DNA from 3 places in the Arthrobacter sp. CAN_A214 genome. Region 2 is predicted to be linked to each of the others. Evidence: riboswitches for the same ligand, from Rfam matches in the RefSeq annotation. Region 2 holds a riboswitch; each other region holds the start of a gene.

Region 1 (7,421 bases), on a different contig from region 2:
GACGGCACGCCACCCGCCGAGCTGTACCGGCTCGGACAGATTGAAGTCGAACGATACGGTGGTCAACTCGTCACTGGGACCGTGTCCTCAATCCACGGTAGCGCCGGGGCGTTCACATTGACGCTCGACGACCGCTCAATCAGCGCAAGCCGGATCGTCGTCGCCACGGGCGGCAAAGATGAACTACCAGACGTGCCCGGCCTTGGCGCGCGGTGGGGTAAGGACGTACTGCACTGCGCCTTCTGCCACGGGTACGAGGTGCGCGGCCAGCGCATTGGTGTGCTTGCCACCGGGCCGATGGCCATCCATCAGGCCATGATGTTCCGACTGCTCACCCCACACGTCACCGTGCTGACTCACACTGCACCACCTACTGCGGACCAGTACAAGGATCTGGTCGAGCGGGGCATTGCCGTCCTGCCTGCAACCGTGGTCGAAGTACTCAGCCACGATGACGATTTGACCGGCGTCCGCCTGAACGATGACAGCCACATCGACCTCGACGTCCTAGTCATCGCAACCACCGTGCATGCCCGGGCCGACTTCCTTGCCCCCCTCGGCCTGTTCCCCACCGACCTCACCATCAACGATCACGTTGTCGCCACCCGTATTGAGACCGGCCCCAACGGCGCCACCAGCGTGCCCGGAATATGGACTGCAGGCAACACCAGCGAACCCATGGCCCAAGTCATCAACGCAGCAGCCAGCGGACTCGCAGCAGCCTCCGCGATTATCGGCGAGATCGTCCTAGGAAACCCGATCAACCGCTAATCACACCGATGGCGTCCCATCGGATGCCCCCGTCGTCGAGGGGCTCAACAAAGGCCCGCTCTGCACAACGAAACAGCCCATGTCAGCCAACGAACCATCCCCTACGATCTTCATCACCGGTCTGAATTCCGGGGAGTAGTTCATGGTGCGGTTCCGCTTCCACCCTTTAAGGCGTCGATCGACGGCGCAGTGTTCGGTAGCTGGAATGCTGGGTACATGACAGAGCACTCCCTTGATGAGCAGTCCAGGCCGCTGCGCTTCCTCTCCCTGCAGCAGGTAGCAGGTAGGAGGTAGCAGACGAGCTGAACACCAAGCACAGCACCATCCGAGGACTCATCCAGTCAGGAGAGCTGCCAGCCATTCAGATTGGCGGCCGAGGCCAGTGGCGCATCGAACGCGCCAAGCTCGAGGACTACATCACCGGTGCCTACGCTAAAGCTCGGACCCACATTGCCCGAGGGGACGTCGACACTCCACCGGAGGCATCGGGATAAGGGGCCTACGCCTCCAAATCAGTCCCCGTCATTGGGTGACGCAAGCGTGATCGCATTGAGCCACATTCAGCCCTCACGCTGGATTTTGATCAACGGTTCGAGGAATCGGATCTTCACCGCTGTCCGTGTGTAGGCGATCGCATGCGCTTGGATGCGAATTGCTTTTGAGGGATAGCGGATCCACACGTACATCCGGCGTGGCTTGGGGAAGTCGGTGGGTTGGCAGTTTTCGACGTCGAGTTCGGCCGCGATGAGCATGATCAGTTCCTTGCGCATGATGAATTCCTCGATCCGATCGTCCATCAGCCTGGCGTAGTGCTTGGTGTACCTTTTTGATCCCGCCATGACCTGGCCACGCGCCCCGCCTACCGCCGCTCAAGAACCGTCGACGCCGGTGACGCGGCGTAGCCGCCAGTCCTCCCACCGCGGGTCCGCGCTCAGCGGTTATTCTCAACAAAGTAAAAAAGTCCTTTGATGAGCTTGAGGGCGAGTCGAGATGGGAAGCATCGGGTATGCCAGGGTCAGCACGCTGGAGCAGAACGCAGACCTGCAGCACGCAACATTGAAAGCGGCCGGCTGCAACCGGATGTTCACCGACCATGGTGTGAGCGGAACGATGGCCGGTAGGCCCGAGCTGGATAAGCTGCTCGACCATCTACGGGAGGGTGATGAGGTGGGGGACTGCTGAAGGTTCAGTTTCCAGTACGAAATGTCCCCTAGTTGCTCCACGGGGGAGTTGGGGCGCTGCCTTGATGGCGGGCGCCGAAGAGGAAAGCGTTGAGGTGCAATTGCCGGTACGCGCTTATGGGTGTCCGGCTCAGTCCATGACTAGCCCGCCGTCGACCACCAGGTTCTGCCCGGTAACCGACCTCGCCCAGGGCGAGGCGAAGAAGAGGATGGTGTCAGCGAATTCCTGCGGTGTGGTGACGTGTCTCAATGGTGTGGAGGAGGCGATAAGGTCGAAGACCTTTTCGGGGGTGGCTGCGCTGGCGTCGGTGGTGCGCAGCAGCCCTCCGGAGACCATGTTCACTGTCACATTGTGCCCGCCCAGGTCCTTGGCCAGGGTTCGGGTGAGGGACAGCAGTGCCGCTTTCGCTGCGGTGTAGTCGTGGTAGGGCACCACGGGGTTCTGGAACAAGTTGGTGCCGATGTTGATGATCCGCCCGAAGCCTTGTTCCTGCATGCCTGGCAGGGCCGCCTGCGTGGTGTTCAGGGCCCCCCGGACGCTCCCGGAGAACTGGGCTGCGAACTCGTCCCAACCAATTTTCGCTGCATGTGAGCGGGCATCCCCATTGAATGAGAAGGCCGCCAGGGCGTTGTTCACCACGGTGGTGACCGGGGCGCCGAAGTGTTCCTGCGCTCGTTCGAGCATGGTGGCCACCTGTTCGGGATCGGTGACATCAGCCTCCAGGGCCACGGCCCGAGACGAGCCGAAGTGATTCGTCAGTTGCCGGGCGGCGTCCCGGCTGGCGTGGTAGTTGATGATCACCCGGGCACTCTCGGCGGCGAAGGCTTGGACGATGCGGCGGCCGAGACCGCGGCCACCGCCGGTGACCAGGACGATCTGTTCTGTAATCTGCATAAGGCTCCCTGAGGGTCAGGGCGAAAAGATGCGGGACCGATAACACCTGGGTTTGGCAGGACATCCCTTCGCCAGTACGAACTGGATCAGGTTCAACAGGTGTCATCTCAGCCGGTTGATACCGGCACCCCGTGTCACTGCCTCGAGAGTACACGTTCTCTCCGAGCCCAGAAAGCCTATTATTTCCCTGGGTTGCAGGAGCCCCCGTGTGAGGCGTGCGCATCTGGGCTCCATGATGGGGACTGTAAATTCATTGGTGTTTTTGGCCTGACGGGCGGCGCGTGGGGTACTACTGCGTACGACCTCTACCCCGTCGCGCCCTGTCGCATCTGAGCGCACGTCGAACCCGGCTCGGCGCAGCACGCACAGACGAGGTTACGGATATCCAGGTCGTCTTCAATAACAACAGCTGTCCCCTGGGTATTGAGCAGCTCGGTTTCGCTGAGCATTCGTGAGGCCTTCATTGTTCGGTAACCCGGCTGACCGCGTGGGTTCCGCGGGTTTGCGTCCCAGACTCGCGCCGGGTTCGCCTTAACGCGCGTAACGAGAAGGGGGGGGTGGTGGTTAGGCATACGCCGCAGTGCCTTCGGCGTAACCGAGAAAGCCGCGTCTGTGGCCAGGGTGCTACGCGAGCTCCTTTCGTCACTTTCATTGGCACACGTAGTGGAACATTTTGTGTGCCACGTAGTGATTGAAGATGCGGCATCATGGGGTGGGCGGGGCGGCAACGACGAGGGATCGTCAGAACTGGGGGAGAAATGGAAAGGTCTCAGGAGCCATCCTCTGGGCGGTACACGTTGAGCGATGATGGGAACTTTCTGCGCCTGCGGTGGGCGCCAGGCGTCACGATACACACAGAGGATATTCACTCCACGATCGAGGCGGTCACGGCCGCATCTCCTCATGGAAAGCGGCCTCTGCTGGTGCATATTGGGTTGGTCGAGCGGATTACTGTCGAGGCCAAGCAGTTGCTCATTGATGACACATGTTCCACCCGCACCGCCGTCGTTGGTGTGGATGAGGTGGGTAGGGTCCTTACTGCGTTCAATTACCGCTCCGCCACGCCCAGTCGGTACTTCGACAACGAGTCCGACGCCATTGCCTGGCTCAGGGAAGACGGTGAACCAGACAGTAAGGACGCTCATCCTGACAGTGCTTTTGCCGCCAACGAGCACTTCACTGCCGAAATGCGGGGGGGAGTGTTATGGCTCGAGTGTGTGGCCAGTACGGAAGTCGACAACGCTGTCGCTGCTGGAATCGTCGACCGGGCCAACCAGCTCAGTCCGTCCGTTTGCCCGCCGATGCTCATCCGCCTCAATCACCTGATCTCCGTGACGGAAGAAGCGCTGCACACCCTCGCGACGGGACTGAATATCGCGGCCCTGGCCATCGTCGGAGTCGAGACCGAAGACCCGGTGATCACTGCCTACTACAAACAACAACACCACCCGCCCTACCCCACCCGGCACTTCACCACAATCAATGACGCCCAACAGTGGCTCACCAAATGCAGATGACACCCCTCAGGAAGCGCAGAGAACCATTTATTGTGGGACGGCACGCTCGTCCGCTCAAAACCCGAGGGATATAGTGACAACGTGCACGGTCAAGGTACTGTCGGCGAATCAGCCCAGGATCTTGTGGTCTTGCTGATCGCCAGGGCTTGCTAATGAAGGTAGAGCGCCGGGCGGCTCCACCCGGGACTGTGTTCCCCTGCTCGTTCCGACCCGCGCCACGCGGTCCATGCGTCACGTCGAGACTCAGCCTCGGTGTCGGCAACGAAGAACTCGTCACCATCACCTATGGCGGGCGCCGCGCCGAAAAACTCTCACCGCACTGATATCGGTGCTCTTCACGGGGCGACTAACAGCACCGAGAATGGGGCATATTTCTGATGGACGGGGATTTTTCGCAGGGGAGGGGGTGCGCGCATGATGATTCGAAGATGGCTATCGGGGGTTGCGTCGCCCTCAGCATTACTGGTGCACTCGTCATGCTCGGCTGCGTGCTCGCCATCTACTTGGAATCAACAGGGTTAGGCGCGCCGAGGGACGCGGGTATGCGGCCCGGTTACACAACGATGCTCATCACCATCGCCATGGCGGGGATCCTAGTGCCGGCGGCGGTCTGCTTTGCTGTTCTGCGTACCGCCCAGCGCCTCATCGTAAGGGTCACGGCATTGGCGGCTGTAATCATCGCCATAGCAATAGTGGGCATCGTAGGCCCCTGATACCAGTAGTCAGCGGTAGTGCCTGCCCGTGAATCACGCCTTGCGCCGCTTTGAGCGCTGAGGAGCAGGAATGTCCTATGAATGGTCGTTTCCGGCATCCCTTAGTGCCTGGGTGACCCATTCCTGAAGTTGCGTGGTGTTCCAGCTGGGTGTGGCGACGAGGAGGACTTCGCGGTCTTCGCGGATGACGCGTGTGATCCCGTCCTCCATCGCCAGGGTCTTGACCATATGGTCCACCTGCCGGGAGTATTCGTGGGCGATGTCTTCCCGCAAGGACACTTCGATTTCACGGCCGCGGATCGGGTGATCGCCGAGGTCTTCTACTTCGACGAGCGGCTCGGGCGGTTCGTGTCTGGTTTCCTCGGCACTCAGCGCCTCGATGACTGCTTGGGCGTATCCCGCCATCTCGTCGTTCGCGGGTGCTCTTCGGCCGCGAACCACTTCCCGGGCGCTGGATGCGACTGGCCCCGGAAAGAAGATCTGACGATCGGCTCCGGCCAACACAGGGTGATTGCGGAATTGGTAGCGCTTATTCGGATGCTGACCAATTTGCCACTGAGCAGTGGGAGTGCGGTCCTCCACTACCCGCACGAGGTACGAGATGAACCCATCGAGCAACTGGACGGATTCATAGGAGAGGATCGCTTCGGTTTCGGCTGTGAAGCGCTCCCAACTTGGCCAGTCCTCGTGCGGCACTGTGGCGGGGTCGGTGCACGCGGGCGCATCCGGTCCTGTTAGTCCGCTCAAAACCCAGCCCCACAGCGGAACCAGCCCCTGGGTTGTCCCGTCCAAGAGGGTGTCCGGGTCCCGACCGTCCGCACGGAGCGCTTGACGGAACCGCTCAAGCGCCGGAGCGCGTTCGGCGAGGAACTCCTCCAGAGCCGAGACAGCCTGGCGTTTCGTCAGTTGTGGGTAGTACTTCATGGCAGATGAATAACATATTGGATGCCGTGCTCTTCCAGCAGGTCCAAGATCCTCGGGTCCGCACCCAAAGACCCCGTCCGACCGCCGACGAAGTGCCAGACGACGTCCTTGATATCTGCGTTATCCACTTTGTCGCCCAAAATGGCAGCATCTTTGAGAATCTGTGTACGTATGCGCGAGCGATATGGCACGAATCCTGACTTCACCTCTCGCATGATACTGCCGTCGACCAGATCGGCGACTCGGCCAGTGCTGAAGCCCGGAGGAGTCCTAAAGACCTGCCGTGACAGCGGCGTGTTGGCCACTCCGAAGAGGCCCGCCACGGCGGTCTCTGCCTCGCGCCAGTGAGTGACGAAGGGCAGGGGCGTGCCGACTTGAACCTTTGAACGGTTCAGCGCTGCGACAATGTGGTCAGCACCTTGTCTGGAGGAGGCAAGCCGGAGGAAGCTCGCCTCGTCCATGTCCGGGGATGCCTTGCGCAGAGCGTCCCAGTTGCTGTTGATGCCGGCGATGATGTCCGCACGGGCTTTGGCCGGGAAGTCCTCCAGCTTCGCGATCGCGGCGACGACGTCGTCGAGCAGGTGTGCGCTGCGGCCGAGGAACTTCGTGACTTTGGCGATGATGTTGGCGGTGTCTCCGACGTAGGGCACGATGCCGGCCAGAGACATACCGGCCGCTACCCAGTCGGTTTTGACGGTATTGGCGATCGCGTCGCGCAGGTCGAGGATGGCACCGGCGATCCAGCCGACCACCGGGATGAAGCTTACGGCTGAGGAGCTGATGGTGCCCAGCAAGTAGGGCACGGTGGTGCCGTCCCCGGCGTCACCAAGTGCCGCGCCTTTGGCGTACTCGCTGGCCCACTCATCGGGGCTCATGGGGTCATCGAAGACGACAGGGCTGAACCCGGCGTCCGTGTCGGCGACCTCGGTGCCGTCGGTGTAGCCGTCACCGTCCGTGTCACCTGTGAGCGGGTCGGTGGCCCAGCTCAGCTCGTCGGAATCGCTGAGTCCGTCACCGTCGGAATCGGCGCGCCAGATGCTGGTTTCCTCGTCCAGTTCGGCGGGGTCAGGAAGGCTGTCGCCGTCCGTGTCGGTGTTCGAGGGGTCGGAGAGAACCTGGAAAGTGTCAGACGCGGTCGGGACCCCGATGCTGGTGCCGAGAGGAAGGACCTCCTGGCCGTCGGCCAGCCCGTCGCCGTCGGTGTCGGCGTCGAATGGGTCGGAAACGTAGCGGAGCCCAGTGCCGGGACTGTGAGCACCCTGGATTTCAACGCAGTCGTTGAGTCCGTCCTTGTCGGAGTCGCTCATGACGCCCTCGTCGCCACCGGTGTCGTTACTGATGCGGCGGAACACCTCCGGGAGTTCCGCGGCGTCGTCGACCTGGTGGTACTTACCGCCCGTTTCGGTGGCGATGGTGTTGA
Region 2 (7,421 bases):
CTCCTCAAGGGTGAGCCGGGCGCGCGGTTTGCTCCGTTCGAAGCGGCTCATCTCGGCTGCCAATGTGGCTGCGAAGGTTTTGGGATCCACTGCTCCGCCGCGTTCGATGAACAGGCAGTGGGGGGAGAGGCACCCCTGCTGGTCATACTGGGAAGCATCATGTGCGGCCCGGCGCGCCGTCTCTGTGTAGCGGTTGAGCGCCAACGCTTCCCGGCCGATGACGGCGAAACTCATTTTGTGCCCGTACGGCACGAACGGCATGCCGGCGGGCAGGCGTGCTGCCACGCTTTCGATGGCTGCTCGTCCACCGGTCGCCGTGACTGCCTCGGAGTGGGCGAACGCCGTTCGTTCAATCTCCTTGTCCCCTCCGGGCCAGTGCAGGATGGCAAGGCAAGCGGCGAGAGCGGGGTCTTCTTCGGCGAGGCTTCGGGCAAACAACACCGGGAACAACGGTTCACCGCTAGCGGATTTCCCCAATGTTGCCGATTTGACCAGGAGCCCGCAGACAAGGTTCCACACCGGTAGCCCCGGAACGTTGCCGGCGAAAATCTGGGTGGTCAGCCTCGGTCCGTAGGCTCGTGAGCGTCCTCCGGACCGGTTCGGCTGGAAGTCGTCGAGCACCAGCGGATTCTCGAAGTCCTGGGAAAGGAATCGAAGCAACCGATCGCGACGGAACGTTTTCAGGTAGTCCTTCAGACCCCGGCGGACCATCTCGGGGGCATATCCGGTCACCGAGGGCAGCAGCTGTTCGGCCTGCCGCCTCCAGTAGTAGTCCGGAGCCGACCACCTGGCGATCACCCGCCCGAGCGCCTCGACGATGTCCATCACCGGCCGCTCGGCAAGGTAATCGGCTTGGGCCTGAAGGAGCCGCTGGCACACCAGGTCGATCAGGGGCGGCGTCACGACCGGCATCCGTAGCACGACGCCGCCCCAAAATCGGGTTTCCCATGCCAATTCGTCGAGCTCGGTTCGGCTGAGCTGGGGCAGGAAGAATCCGTCGAGCACCGGGCCCTCGGCGGGCGGGCTGCCTGCGCGCCCCGGGCTTCCCTGTTCGGTTCCGATTGTCATGTCGATCCGTTCCGATTCGCGGCGAGGATCTCGTCCAGGGCGATCGAACACCCGCGGGCTTCGGTTCCCTCGGCGCGGCCCAGCAGGACGAAACCCTGTGCGCCCTGCTGGAGGCTGTCCAGCGCGGCGAGGTAGCCCACGTCTTCGGCGAGGACGGCCAGGCATGACCCCCTATTGGCCAGATCGTAGTGGACAACCAAGCCCCGCTGTCCGGGTTCTGCGGATGCTCCGCTTTCGGGGTCCACCACGCGGATCCGCGTCCAGGCTGGGGCGGCTTTGCGGCGGGGCTGATTCTCGTTGCCCTGCCAGGAGTCCCTCAGGGTGGTGTCGTAGTACTGGGTGCTGATCTCGGTCATTCCGTAGTAGTTGACGCACCAGGAATCGGGTATTCCCAGGCGCCGGCCGAACTGGTCACGCAGGTCCTCGGCGGATACTTCGCGGGAGCGTCCCTTGAACCCGCCTGTATCGAGCAGGCGGCTCCCCTTCGGCAGGCGGAAGGAGAGTCCTTCTTTCTCGAAGGCGTCAAGGAGGTGGACGTAGGCGAAGGACGTGCCAAGCAGGGCGACGGGTTCCCCGATTTCCTCTGCCTGCTGCAAGGCCACTGCGACGCGCCGCCACTGCAGGTCGTCGTCGTTCATGAAGTGGCTGCTCCCTGGTGCGCCGAAGAAGTCGACGAGCCGCCCGAAGAAGTAGGCGAGGGAGGAGTGCGGCTGGTCCTCCGGCGGGGCATTGAGGACCAGTAGGGGGATGCGTTCCCGGTCGGGCAGGAAGTAATGGGCAAAACCGGTCCGCAGGGACGCGTCATACAGGTGGAGGTGCGGGTGGTGGTTGCGTCCCCGCTGGGCGGGGTTGGTGCTGCCGCTGGTCATGAAGATCGCCGCGGCTTCTTCGGGCGGCTCGCAGGCGAGAGTCAGTTCCTTGAACGCGGTCAATGGCACGGCAGGGATCTGTTCCCAACTGGTGAGCCTTCCAGGCTCCGCCCGGCGCGAACGGCAGAAGCGCCGGTAAGCCGGATTGTGTTCGTACTGGTAGGCGAAGAGCTCGAGGGCAAGCCGTCCGAATGCGGCATCATCCTCGTCCCCTACGGCGCTGCCGTGCTCGTTCGGCCCTACCGGGGCGGCACCGCGCTCAATATAGGCCTGAATTCGCAGATCCAGCGCGTCACGGATTTCCACCTGCGATGAGGAGTCGGGTCCAGCGGTCATCGGATTGCCTCCGGTGTTTCGTTTGCGGGATCCCGTTGGTCACGCGACGACGTCAAGGGGGTTATCCGTGCGTCGAGGCTGGACAGGTCAGTGCTTCGGCTAGCCGCCAATGACACCAGGATGGTGACGGCGGCGGAGGCGGACAGTGCGGCGAGGAACGGCGGCAGCGCGAGTCCGTCCGAGAACGTGGCGACGGCGATGGCCGCGGGCAGGTTTCCGCCCGTTACGAAGCCGTACCCCAGGGCAGCGATGAGGCCTGCCAGGGCACCACTGACGGCACCGGTAGTGGTGGATCGGTGCCATAAGCCCAGCAGTGCCGGCACAATGGTGGCCGCGCAGAACAAATCGGCAATGAGGAAAAGGCGCAGCACCGAGAACCCCTGGAAAGCGACCAAGGCCGGGATGACGGTGAACACGACCGTAGCGATCCGCCCCCCGGTCAGGCCCATGGAAGGAACGTGCGTGACCGCGACGGCTGCGAGGCCGTTCTGCAGTGTGTCGACCGTCGAGGCGACCAGGGCCAGGGTGAGGATCAGGACTGCTGCAAGGACCCATGCGGGTTGAAAGTCCAGCAGGGCGAAGAACGGAACAGGCGGCGTCCCAAGCGCGACGCCGTAGGCCGCGGCAAGGAGCCCCACCATGCCTGCCGCGAAAACCACCGGAAAGCGAGTCAATGCCCCGATCACCGCGCCGCGGGACAACGCCCGCTCGTCCTTGGCCGCCCATACCCGCTGCCAGTAACCATTGTGGAACAGGGTAGTGGCCGTTACTGCCACGATCAGCGTCAATGCTGCCTCGACGCCGGTCGCGTCCACGGTCAAGAGCGCAGGGTCAACCGAGGTTCCCTCCCGGGACAGGCCTGCGATCAGGGCTGCGCCGACGACGATCAGCAGGGCGAACAACAGCCATGACTGCCAACGGTCGGTGCGGATCGAGGCGCGCAGCCCTCCGTAAGCCGTGTACAGGGCAGTAATCACCGCAACGGCAGCGATGCCAAGACGAGGGTCCACAACTGAGAGCCGTCCGAGCACGGCTCCTACCGCGGTCAGTTCAGCAGCCAGGGCCACGAGCATGTAAAGCATCGAAATAGCCAGGACATAGACGTGCATAATCCGTCCGTAGCGGAGCCGGACAAACTCGATCAGATCGTGGCCTCTCGGTACCAGTGCCCGCAACCGCCGGCCGACAAGGACCAGGCCGATCAGGGGAATGGTGATGGCAACCGCGTAGCCCAACACTCCGGCCAGTCCCGCGGAGGCACCGACCTCGGGTGCCGCGAAAAGGATCCACGCGCCTACACCGGAAGCGAAAAATGACAGGCCCAGCCCAAGGCCGTTCTGGCTGTTGCGTGCCACCGCGAACTCTTCAAGGTCGCGGTCACGTCCTACCGCCAGACCGACCCAGGCGAATGCCCCGAGGACGATCGATAAAAGAACGATGGTGGTGGAAAATCCGAGCATCAGAGCACATCCCTTCGCCGGCATTACCCGGACAGGTTCATGCGGTCGGCGACGCCTTCATTCGCCCTCTCAGCCTGGTTCCCGCCCAAGCTCCCGCTTTACAGGATCGACTGTAGTCGCGCTGATGCCCGCGCTCAAACCCCTTCGGTGTGTTTCTCATCCGGCGGGCCTCGACGGAAGCCGGGCGCGGTCCAACGAGTTGCCCTGCTCCAGAACGGCGAGGCGAACGGCTAAGGTTGCAGGAGTGACACGGGGTGCTGCCCGCTAAAAGTGCAGCTGAGAATCAAGACCCGTTGAACCTGATCTAGTTCGAACTAGCGAAGGGATGTCGCGGATGGCTATTCGCTATACATCGTCGAATTGTGCAGTGCTGCTGGAGGATCTGAGGGTCCGGAGTCCTCTGGTCCAGTGCATCACCAACGCAGTGGTGACAAATTTCACCGCGAACGTCCTGCTGTCTGTCGGTGCAGCCCCGGCGATGGTCGATATACCGGAGGAGGCCGGGCAGTTCGCTTCCGTGGCCTCCGGGGTTCTGATCAATCTGGGAACTCCGCGGCACGAGCAGCGGGCCGCGATGCTCGAGGCTGCAGCTGCCGCGAATGCTGCTGAAACACCGTGGGTGCTGGATCCAGTGGCCATCGGATCCCTGACCGTGCGCACCGAACTGGCGCATCAGCTTGTCGGGCTCCGCCCACGCATCATCCGCGGCAACGCATCCGAGATCCTGGCCCTGGCCGGGGTGGGAACCGGAGGCAGGGGGGTGGACTCGACGAATAATCCCCTGGATGCGCTGGAAGCTGCAAGGCACCTTGCTGCCTCGTTTTCCTCGACGGTGGCAGTATCCGGTGCGGTGGATCTGCTGGTCGGACCTGACGGGGAGGCTACAGGCATGGCGAACGGGCACTCGCTGCTGACCCGGGTGACCGGTGGTGGGTGCGCGCTCGGTGCGGTGATGGCTGCCTTTGCTTCCCTCACCGATGATCCGCTGCTGGCAGCAACAGCGGCCACGGGTGTCTACACCCTTGCGGCGGAGCAGGCCGCGGCACGGGCGCAAGGTCCGGGGAGTTTCGCGGTGGAATTCCTCGACCGGCTGGCCGGTATCACCACCGACGACGTCGTCGCCGGCCTGAACCTCCGCCCTGTCGGCACGCTGGACAGCATCCAATGAACCGGCGGGCTCTCAGGGCGGACCTCGGGAAACACCTGCCCTTGTATCTGGTGACTGATAAACGTCAGTGCGGCCCACGGTCGGTGGCCGCTGTTGCTGCCGCCGCGGTGGCAGGAGGTGTAACGATGGTGCAGGTGCGCGAGAAGGAAGCCCCTGCCCGGGAGCTGCTGCAGTTGCTGATGGCTGTTGCGGAATCCGTGGGTGACAGGGTCCCCGTGCTGGTGGATGACCGGGTGGACATTTTCCTGGCGGCGCGCGCGGCAGGAGCGCAGGTAGCAGGGGTACATATCGGCCAATCCGATCTGCCGGTGGAGCTTGCCCGCACCCTGGTGGGCCCGGAAGCCATCATTGGATTGAGTGCGGCAACTGACAACGAGATCCGGGCCGTGCACCGGCTGCCGGAGGGGACGGTGGACTATCTGGGGGTCGGCGCCATTCACGCGACCGCCACGAAGGCCGATCACCCGGAACCCATGGGAATAGACGGGTTCGGCACACTCATAACGGCAAGTTCCCTGCCCTGCGTGGCGATCGGCGGTATCAGCAGCGCTGACGTGCGTCCGCTGCGTGACGCCGGCGCCGCCGGGGTGGCCGTCGTCTCCGCGGTGTGCGCAGCCGATGATCCCCGGGCAGCGGCCCAGAAACTGAAGGAGGAATGGTGTTCCTGAAAGTGTTGACGCTGCGCGATGTCCCGCGGGTCCTCAGCATCGCCGGAACGGACCCGACCGGCGGCGCGGGGATCCAAGCCGACCTGAAAAGCATTGCCGCTCTGGGCGGGTATGGGATGGCGGTAGTGACGTCCCTGGTGGCGCAGAACACCCGCGGCGTCCGCTCCGTGCACACGCCACCGGCATCGTTCCTCACCGAACAGCTTGAAGCAGTCAGTGATGACGTGACCATCGACGCCGTGAAGATCGGAATGCTGGGAGATGTGGCGACCATCGCCGTCGTCCGGGAGTGGCTCGACCGGGCCCGGCCGCCTCTGGTGGTGCTGGATCCCGTCATGGTCGCTACCAGCGGGGACAGGCTTCTGGCTGCCGACGCGGAGACCGCGTTACGGGAACTGGTGGGAATGGCGGACCTGGTCACTCCCAATCTTCCCGAGCTCGCGGTTCTGGTGCATGAACCGGTCGCCGCTGATTGGCCTGCAGCAATCGAACAGGGCCGGAGATTGTCTGCAGCCTGCGGGACAGTGGTGCTCGTCAAAGGCGGTCATCTCAGCGCAGAATCAAGTCCCGACGCACTCGTGGATGCCACCGGTCGGTTGGATGGAGCCGGAGGAGGCGTCGTCGAATTCGTTTCCCCACGGGTGGCCACGAAGAACACGCACGGGACCGGTTGCTCGCTCTCCTCCGCCGTCGCCACGGTCATGGCGCGGACTGGTGATTGGACCGATGCGCTCTCCCAGACCAAGGACTGGCTGCAGGACGCACTCACCTCCGCCGATGAATTGCAGGTGGGACAGGGCAACGGACCCATCAACCACTTCCACCAACTATGGGCGAGAGCACAAACACTGCAGAGCGGACAGGACAGCAGTACGCGTTAGAGAAGAGTGCGGCTCCTGTTCGTTTCCGGCCCGCTAAGTCCGCCAGCCGCCACGAGGACCCCGGCGAGAACGAGCAACATAGCGACTGCTTCGTGCCGCCCCAACAGGTCCTGTAACGGCGGAAGGTAGTACGGATAGAGGGCGGGTAGCACAATGGAAAGGCTGTAGCCCACGCCGTACCCGCTGGAGCGGACCGCCGCAGGGAAGCGTTCCACGAGGTAGGCGCCCACGGGGCCGTAGCCAGAAACTGTGACGATCTGCAGGGCCACCACGAGCACCACGACGCCACTGGTGCTTCCGGCGGAGAACACGCCGAGGAACGCCAGAGGCGCCAAGATGGCGCCGAGCAGACCGAATCCAATAAAGAAACGGCGTCGTCCGGTGAAGGTGGACAGGTGCCCGCAGGCGGCCATGAAGACTGCCGAGGCAGCGGTGGCACACATCAGGATGAAGGAGATGGCTTTGGCGTCCAGGCGTCCGTCGAGAGCCAGTTCACTGGTCAGTGTGGGGATCGCCATGTAGGTGAACAACCACAATCCGCTCATCAGGAGAAAGACCTGCCAGAGCGCACGACGGTGCTCGCCAATGAAAACGTCCTTGAGGGGATTCGTCCTTTTTGCTGACTGCTTCCAGATCGGGGAGTCCGCAACACGGCTCCGGTAATACGCGAGCATGCCGAAGGCCAGAAGGGCCCCCAGCAGGAACGGGGTCCGCCAACCCCAGGCGTTATATTGCTCGGTATTGAGCACGCTCAGCAGCACGAACACCAGGCCAGCGATGCTGGCATTGGCCCAGGGCGACATCCACATGATGAGGCCGCTGACCAAGCCGCGCCGTTTCGGCAGTGACCACTCCATAGCGAGGGGAATTGCAGAAGTGTACTCACCGCCCAAGAAAATTCCCCCGACGAATCGCAAAGCAACAACAGTCAGTAGGGTTCCACTGCCAAGAACCGTATGTCCGGGAACCAG
Region 3 (7,421 bases), on a different contig from region 2:
CTGGCCGAGGAAGTTGCGCGTGCGTACCAGCGCGTTTCCTTCGGCTCCTGCACCGCGGGCATGACGCGCGAGCCCGAGGGTCTGCCACTCCTCCACCAGAAGGCCCACCAGGCGCAGTGCCGCGAGCGCGCCGAGCACGAAGCGGTGCGGCGCGCGCAGCTTCTGCGCGAGGGCATCGGCCAGATCGGTCGGGTCGGTGGAGACGGCGAGGAAAATACCGGGCAGGGCCAGCGCGAGGCCCCGGATCCCGATGGCGAATCCTGCGGACACGGACCCCTCGGTAAAAAGAACCGGACCGATCTCCAGCAGTACGTCGCCTGTCTTTTCGGCGAGCAGTGCCGTGCCGTAGGCGGCCACCAGCGCTGCGATGAGCAGGGGCCAGGCCCGGAGCAGCAGACCGCGGACACTGATGCCGAGCAGCGGCATCAGCAGGATCTCACATCCGAGGGCCACCGCAGCGCTGACCCAGTCGATGCTGAGCATCACCACCGCGGTGATCATCCCGGCGGCGAAGAGCTTGGAAAGCGGATTCGCGCGGATCAGCGTGCTGCCCGTCAGCGACGGCGTGAGAATGTCACTGCTCATCGCGAATCCCGCCGGGCGTCAGCAACAGACCCGACGTCGAGGACGCGGTTGCCGAGCGCTTCAGTGAAGTCGGTGTCGTGGGTGACCGAGACGACGCAGCCGCCCTCGCTGACCAGTTCCCGCAGCAGACCGACGAGCTCCGCCCAGGTTCCTGCATCCTGTCCGAACGTCGGCTCATCGAGCACCAGGATGTCGGGGCTGGTGGCGAGCATGGTGGCCACTGACAGCCGCCGTTTCTCCCCACCGGACAGGGTGAAGGGATTCGCCGCGCGGAGATGATCGAGACGGAGTCTTCCGGCGAGCTCTGCGATACGGGGGCGGAAGGAAGCCTCCGGTTCGCGGGCCACGCGGCGCGGCCCGAACTCCAGCTCATCCGCCACGGTGGAGGTGAGGAACTGGTGCTCGGGTTCCTGGAAAACGGTGCCGATGCGCTGCACCAGCTCCGCCGACCGCCACTTCGAAGGATCGGGTCCCGCTCCGCGGGCGAGCGACGTACCTGCCGTGACTTCTCCCCGGCGGGGTTTCAGGAGCCCCGCCAGGGTGAGGGCAAGCGTCGATTTTCCTGCTCCATTGGGGCCTACGATGCTGAGGGCCGATGCGGCACGCAACTCGACGTCCACGCCCGCAAGAACCTCCGGTCCCCGCTTCGTCCGTGCCACCGCGAGGTTGGCCGAGGACAGCAGTACCTCCCCGCCGGCGCCGGGCCGCGGGCCTTCCACCGCCGGTCTCCGACCCGGCACCCAGACTCCAGCCTCGGCAAGGCTGCAGCGGGCGGCTTCCTTGCCGAGAATCTCCTCCGGGGTGCCGTCCGCGAGGATTCCGCCGTCGGCGGCAAGCACCACCACGCGGTCGACAACGCCCGCCCACACCTCAACGCGGTGTTCGACCACAACGAGCGTCGCCGGAACCCGGTCAAGCACCCGGACAACGGCGTTGCGCACGTCGATCACGCCCTGCGGATCGAGGTTGGCCGTCGGTTCGTCGAGCAGCAGGAGGCCCGGCTGCATGGCCAGGACCGATGCAAGCGCGAGACGCTGCTTCTGCCCGCCGGACAGCGCCGAGGTGGAGCGGTCGAGCGGAACATTCAGCCCGACGTCGTCGAGCGCGCGGTGCACGCGTTCCCAGATGTCCGCGCGCGGAACCGAAAGGTTCTCGGCTCCGAAGGCCACTTCATCGCCCACCCTCGCAAGGACGACCTGCGAATCGGGATCCTGCAGCACCAATCCGGCTCGGCCGCGCTGGGAGGCGGGACTGCCGCCGTCGAGGAGGAGGGTGCCCTCCTGTTCACCCTCGTCGTCGTTCCCCAGCACACCGGCCAGAGCGGAAAGGAGCGTGGACTTGCCGGCACCGGATGCGCCGAGGAGCAGGATCCGCTCGCCGGGCTCGACTTCGAGGTCGATTCCCCTCACCGCGAAGCGGCTGCGGCCCGCATGCCGCCACCCCCAGTTCCGGGCGGTGACGGCAACGGGCGCCGTGGTGTGCTGGGTCACACGTCGGCCGTGCGACCCGCGGCGAAGGAGGAGAGCACTCCCGTTTTGGCGAGCCCCCGCATCGCGAGCCAGGACAGCAGGCCCGCGATGACGACGCCGGAAATGGAAGCGAAAAGCAGGTAGAGGAGCTGCCAGTCGATGGCCCAAAGCGAGTTGTACAGGATGTTCTCGCTGATCGCCAGGGCAATACCGGCGCCGAGCCCTGCGAGGAGCGCGACGCCCAGGTTCCAGCGTCGATAGAGGAAGAGCAGGAACACGAGTTCGGCGCCGAGGCCCTGGATAGCGCCGGAGATGACCACGAGGAGACCCCACTGCGTGCCGAGGGCCATCGACACTACTGCTGCAAGGACTTCGCAGTAGAGAGCGGCACCGGGCTTGCGGATGATGAGCCCGCCAAGGACGCCTGCAATGAGCCAGCCGCCCACGTACAGGCCTCCGAGCGGCGGGAACGCGGCGGTGATGCCGCTGATGAGCGAGTAGCCCGCGGACCAGGCGAAGAAGACGACGCCGACTGCCACCGCGATGACCGAGGCCACCACGATGTCGACGACGCGCCATTCGAGGCTGCGGGTTTGAGTGCCTTTGGGGGCCGTTGTTGCCATGATGCAGAATCCTCCTGAGGTACAGGAGGGGAGGGTATTCCAGGGAAGGGTCTTCCTAGAAACACTCTGAGAACTCGACTCCCTTCGCCGGTACTAACCGGATCAGGTTCGAGGGTCTGCGGCTGTCCGCACTCTCAGCGCCCGGCTCCGGCAGCACTGGCTGCGACGGAACGGCGCTCCCCTGTCGTATGTGTTTGGTGAAGCGTTACGATCCTACACCGCAGGGGCTTCCAGTACCGCGGATGTCGCTCTGTTCATCCCGGTGGAGGGGGACGGCGGTCGCCGATACCCTTGACTGCGCCCGCGGCACCCAGCACGAAGCAGGTCATCCAGATGGCGCCGCTCGGTCCCAGCGGAGCTGCCGCGAGTCCCGCTGCCGCCGGCAGGACGATTTGGCCGATCCGATTGCCCAGCAGTCGGATGGCGAGGGCCGCCCCCCGTGATTCTTCCCTCACGGCCCGGGATATCAATGCCATGGTCAGGGGCTGGCCGAGGCCGAGGAAGAAGCCGACCAGAATCTGGGACGCGGCAGCAATCCAGATGTTCTCGAGCACGTACGGCAGCACGACCAGGCCGAGTGCCGCACCGAAAAGGCTCGCCAACACCAGCTGGTTCCGGCTCCATCGACGCAGGAGGACGGTCAACAGCATGCGGGACAGAATGGTGGCCGCGGCGCGGAGGGCGAGCAGCAGACCCACGACCAGCGGAGGGACACCTTGCTGCTCGGCGATCAGCGGCAGGAACGCGATGAGAATGTCCATGGTGGTCAGGAGAGCCAGGCTTGCCAGCATGTTGGACTTCACCCCGGGGCGTCCGAGGATCATGCCGACCGAGTCCTTCACGTCCAGGGTTGCAGCTCCCTTGACCGCGGTGCCGGCCATTCCACGGCTTCCAATCCTCACCAGGATCAGTGGGACGGCGATCAGGGCCAGCAGTCCGGCAAGCAACAGGGCTTGGTCGATGTCCGCGAGACGGCCCGCGACGGTGGTAGCGCCTCGGTTGCTGAGAAGCCCGCCGGCGAGGAGCGGGCCCACCATCTGGCCCAGGGCGAATCCAGCGGTGAACCAACCGAAGCCGGCATCCATCGAGTCGGGATCGGATCGCTTGGCGATCATGGACTGCGCCGCGATGGCGAAGGCGAGATGGCCCAATCCCAGCCCGGCGCTACCGACAGCCACGAGCAGCAGTGAAGCCGAACCGGATAGCAGCAGGCAACTGACGGTGAGGGTCAGCAATCCAGTGGCGATCAGCGGCCGCAACCAGGCGGTCCTGTCCGACAACCGGCCGAGCGAGATGGCGACAACTGCAGGCAGGATCGCGAAGGCGGCCGAGATGAATCCGATGGCGACGGCGTCGCCTCCCAGTGCCAGGGCCTTGTAGGAGATCAGCAACCGGGCCAGGTTCAAGGAGCCCTGGCTGAGGATGGCTGCCGCTACGAGCATCCAAAGCCATCGTCCCGGCCGCGCGGCTCGTGCCATAGTGATGCTCCTCCAGTGGCGCCGGCGCTTACACCCGCTTCCTTTTGTTCACTTCCGGTGTTGCAATGTGGCTTTGACCGCTCGCTCCGTGCGGGGCGAGCAGTCAAAGGGTCAGGAGTTCACATCATTCTTCTCATCAGCGCGCCGCTGCTCACGGCGGCGCCTTCCGACGTCCCGAACCCGGACATTGACGATCTGCTTGATCCAGGGACTCAGGAGCGGAACGGCGACGAGGAGGACCATGACTGCCAGCAGCCACATCGACGTTGCACGTTCGAAGAAAATCCCGAAGCTGCCGCCCGAGATGATCATTGTCTGGCGCAGCGTCTCCTCTGCAAGAGGTCCGAGGACCAGCGCGATAACGAGGGCGGCCGGAGAGAAGCCGTAACGGCGCATGAAGAACCCGAGCACGCCGCAGGCGAGCATGATCCACACTTCGAGGATGCTGCCGTGGATGGTGTAGGTGCCGAGTGCGCAGATGAGGATGATTGCGGGAGCGAGCACACGGAACGGCACCCTCGCGACGTTGGCGAACGTCGGAATCATGAAGATGTTGATCAGCAGGAGCATCACGTTGCCGAGATACATGCTGGCAATCAGTCCCCAGGCGAATTCGGGGTTTTGTTCCATCAGCAACGGGCCCGGCTGCAGGCCCCACATCAGGAATGCGGCCAGGAGGACCGCCGTCGACGATGATCCCGGTATGCCGAGGGTCAGCAGCGGCACCATTGCACCGGCGGAAGCACCGTTGTTGGCTGCCTCCGGTCCGGCCAGTCCCGCCATGGCACCCTTGCCGAAACGCTCGGGCGTCTTCGAAATCGATTTCTCGACGTTGTAGGACATGAGCGAGGCAACGGTCGCCCCGGCGCCGGGCGCGGTTCCGGTGAAGAAACCGAGGAAGGAGCCGCGCAGCATCGCGCCATTGGATTCCTTGAAGTCAGCCCGTGTGGGCCAGAAACCCTTGCCTCGGAGCGAGATCTTCTGATAATCGAGTTTCTCGAGGTGCCCACCGCGCCACATGGCATGAAGGATCTCCCCCACACCGAACAGCCCGATGGCCACCGGGATGAAGTCGATTCCGTTGATGAGTTCGGTGGAGCCGAAGGTGTAGCGCTGTGCGCCGATTCCGACATCGATGCCGACGGTTGCCAGGGCGAACCCGATGAGTGCCGAGATCACACCGAGAAGGCGATTCTTTCCGACGATGACGATGAGCGTCAGCAGTCCTACGACGACGATCAGGAACAGTTCGGGCGGACCGAAGGTGCGGGCGACCGACGCGACGCTCGGCGCGAAGAAACTGATCAGGACCGCACCAATCGTGCCCGCGATGAAGGAAGCGATGGCGGCCATGATCAGCGCGGGCCCCGCCCGGCCTTGTTTCGCCAGCGGATAACCGTCGAAGGTACTGGCGACGGTCGCCGACTCGCCCGGGGTATTGATCAGGACCGAGGTGATCGTGCCGCCGTACATCGATCCGTAGTACACGGCGGCCATCATCACGATCGCGCCGGTGGGGTCCAGCCCGAAGGTCAGCGGCAGCAGGATCGCGAGGCCCGCCGATGGACCGAGGCCGGGCATGACGCCGACGATCATACCCAGGGTGACCCCAGCCCCCAGTAGCAGAATGTTCTGCAGGGTCAGGATCGAAACAATCCCCCCAGCGAGGTTATTGAAGACGTCCAAGCTAACTCTCCTTCGAGCCGAGTCGGATTCCGCTGCTAGAAGCGCGGAAGGATTCCCTCGGGCAAACCCGAATTGAGGAATGTTTGGAAGAGGAGGTACATCGCCAGGGGCAGGCCGAGGCTGAGCACGATATTCGTCACCAGGTGGGTCCGGTTCAGGAACCACAGCAGCGCAAACATGAAGATGACGCCGGAGATGATCGCACCCAGGGTGGTGAGGGTCGCCACGAAGGCCATCGTCAGGGCGATCGTGATGATCATGGCTTTCGGATGGTGACCGAGGTCGCCCTCCCCCATGTCCTCCTCGAGGTCGACGGTGTCGTCGTCCTCGCCGGAGCCGGCACGCATACTCTGCACCAGCGCGATCAGGGTCAGCACCGCTGCCGAGCCGCCGATGATCCTCGGGAAGAACCCTGCCCCGATGCGGCCCGACGTCGTCGTAGCCTCCATCCCGAAAGCTATTTCCGTATAAGCAGCGAGGACCAGCAGCAGCACGGCGAGGAAAATCGTCTTGGCGGCGGGCCTCCGGCGCCAGCCGGAGCGGCCCACCCCCTCAGGTTCCGCTTCACCCTTGATGACGGAGTGGCTCAAAGCGCCCCGGCCTCTTTCAGAGTGGTTTCGAAGCTGTCAGTGGTCTCCCGAAGGGAATCGAAGAATTCCTGGTCCCAAAGGATGTTCTCCGTGAGGTAGTTGGAGGCGACGTATTCTTTCCACTCCGGGGTTTCGACAACTTCCTTCATGGTGGTGATCCACCATTCCTTGGCTTCCGCCGGAGCGTCGGGAGGGAGGATCATTCCGCGGGGCATGGCGGGGAGGTTTTCGATGCCCTTTTCCTCACCGGTGGGGACATCGGGAATGACGTCCAGCCTTTCAACACCGGTGAACAGCAGTGGTGTCACTTCCTCCGCCTCGATCTGCCCGAGGACCGAACCGGTGTTCGAGACGATGGCGTCCAGCGCCCCGGACAGCAGTGAGGTCTGGAGCTGGCCTTCCTCGTTGAACGGCACGTAGTCGATCTCGTACCCAGCGGCCTCGGCGAGCAGCTCATGCAGGATGAGGTCGACGTTGACGGTACCGATTCCACCGACGACGACGGTTTCCTGCTCCTGGGCGTAGGAAACCCAGTCCTCCCAGGTTTCGTACGGGCTACCCTCAGGGACGACGAACACTGCATCGTCAGTGGCGAACAGCCCGATCGGAGTGAAGTCCTCGAAGGTCCAGCCGGTGTCCGACTGCAAGGGCGTAGTGATGAGCGAGCCCGAGGTGGTGGAGATGTCATAGCCACTGCCGGCCTTGCTGAACACGTAACCCCAACCGGTGGCGCCGCTTCCGCCTTCACGGTTCTCCAGCGAGATGTTCTCCGGGTACAACTCGTACTGGTTGATGATGTCCACCATGGTGCGGGCCATGATGTCGTTACCGCCACCGGCCCCGAACGCGATCGTCCAGTCCATATCCTCCGAGGGATAGTCAGCCCCGCCTTCGGCTCCGGAACCGGCGTCGTTGCCGCAGGCGGTCAGGGACGCGATAAGCGTCAGTGCTGCCACTGTGGTGATGATTTTCTTACTGCGCATTGCTTTC

The links. Region 2 has a riboswitch for thiamine pyrophosphate ahead of IWX65_RS15535 (sodium:solute symporter family transporter). Riboswitches for the same ligand answer to the same signal wherever they lie in the genome.
Region 1: another riboswitch for thiamine pyrophosphate. It lies ahead of IWX65_RS03520 (3-oxoacyl-ACP reductase); the one in region 2 lies ahead of IWX65_RS15535 (sodium:solute symporter family transporter).
Region 3: another riboswitch for thiamine pyrophosphate. It lies ahead of IWX65_RS13515 (ECF transporter S component); the one in region 2 lies ahead of IWX65_RS15535 (sodium:solute symporter family transporter).

What each region holds. Positions count from the first base shown of each region.
Region 1 is NZ_JADOUU010000002.1:343,159-350,579, forward strand. It holds gene IWX65_RS03500 (NAD(P)/FAD-dependent oxidoreductase) at 1-771, shown strand, start outside; partial or broken gene IWX65_RS03505 (helix-turn-helix domain-containing protein) at 1,071-1,265, shown strand; gene IWX65_RS03510 (hypothetical protein) at 1,332-1,541, opposite strand; gene IWX65_RS03515 (recombinase family protein) at 1,762-1,953, shown strand; gene IWX65_RS03520 (3-oxoacyl-ACP reductase) at 2,083-2,847, opposite strand; TPP riboswitch at 2,894-2,989, opposite strand; cyclic di-GMP riboswitch class I at 3,314-3,388, opposite strand; gene IWX65_RS03525 (DUF7793 family protein) at 3,771-4,364, shown strand; gene IWX65_RS03530 (hypothetical protein) at 5,153-6,001, opposite strand; gene IWX65_RS03535 (VWA domain-containing protein) at 5,998-7,421, opposite strand, start outside.
Region 2 is NZ_JADOUU010000032.1:2,250-9,670, reverse strand. It holds gene IWX65_RS15545 (acyl-CoA reductase) at 1-1,068, opposite strand, end outside; gene IWX65_RS15540 (LuxE/PaaK family acyltransferase) at 1,065-2,273, opposite strand; gene IWX65_RS15535 (sodium:solute symporter family transporter) at 2,270-3,733, opposite strand; TPP riboswitch at 3,726-3,840, opposite strand; TPP riboswitch at 3,974-4,076, shown strand; gene thiM (hydroxyethylthiazole kinase) at 4,068-4,901, shown strand; gene thiE (thiamine phosphate synthase) at 4,952-5,569, shown strand; gene thiD (bifunctional hydroxymethylpyrimidine kinase/phosphomethylpyrimidine kinase) at 5,557-6,450, shown strand; gene IWX65_RS15515 (MFS transporter) at 6,447-7,421, opposite strand, start outside.
Region 3 is NZ_JADOUU010000018.1:16,017-23,437, forward strand. It holds gene IWX65_RS13505 (energy-coupling factor transporter transmembrane component T family protein) at 1-585, opposite strand, end outside; gene IWX65_RS13510 (ABC transporter ATP-binding protein) at 582-2,075, opposite strand; gene IWX65_RS13515 (ECF transporter S component) at 2,072-2,677, opposite strand; TPP riboswitch at 2,740-2,870, opposite strand; gene IWX65_RS13520 (MFS transporter) at 2,932-4,155, opposite strand; gene IWX65_RS13525 (tripartite tricarboxylate transporter permease) at 4,267-5,841, opposite strand; gene IWX65_RS13530 (tripartite tricarboxylate transporter TctB family protein) at 5,877-6,431, opposite strand; gene IWX65_RS13535 (Bug family tripartite tricarboxylate transporter substrate binding protein) at 6,428-7,414, opposite strand.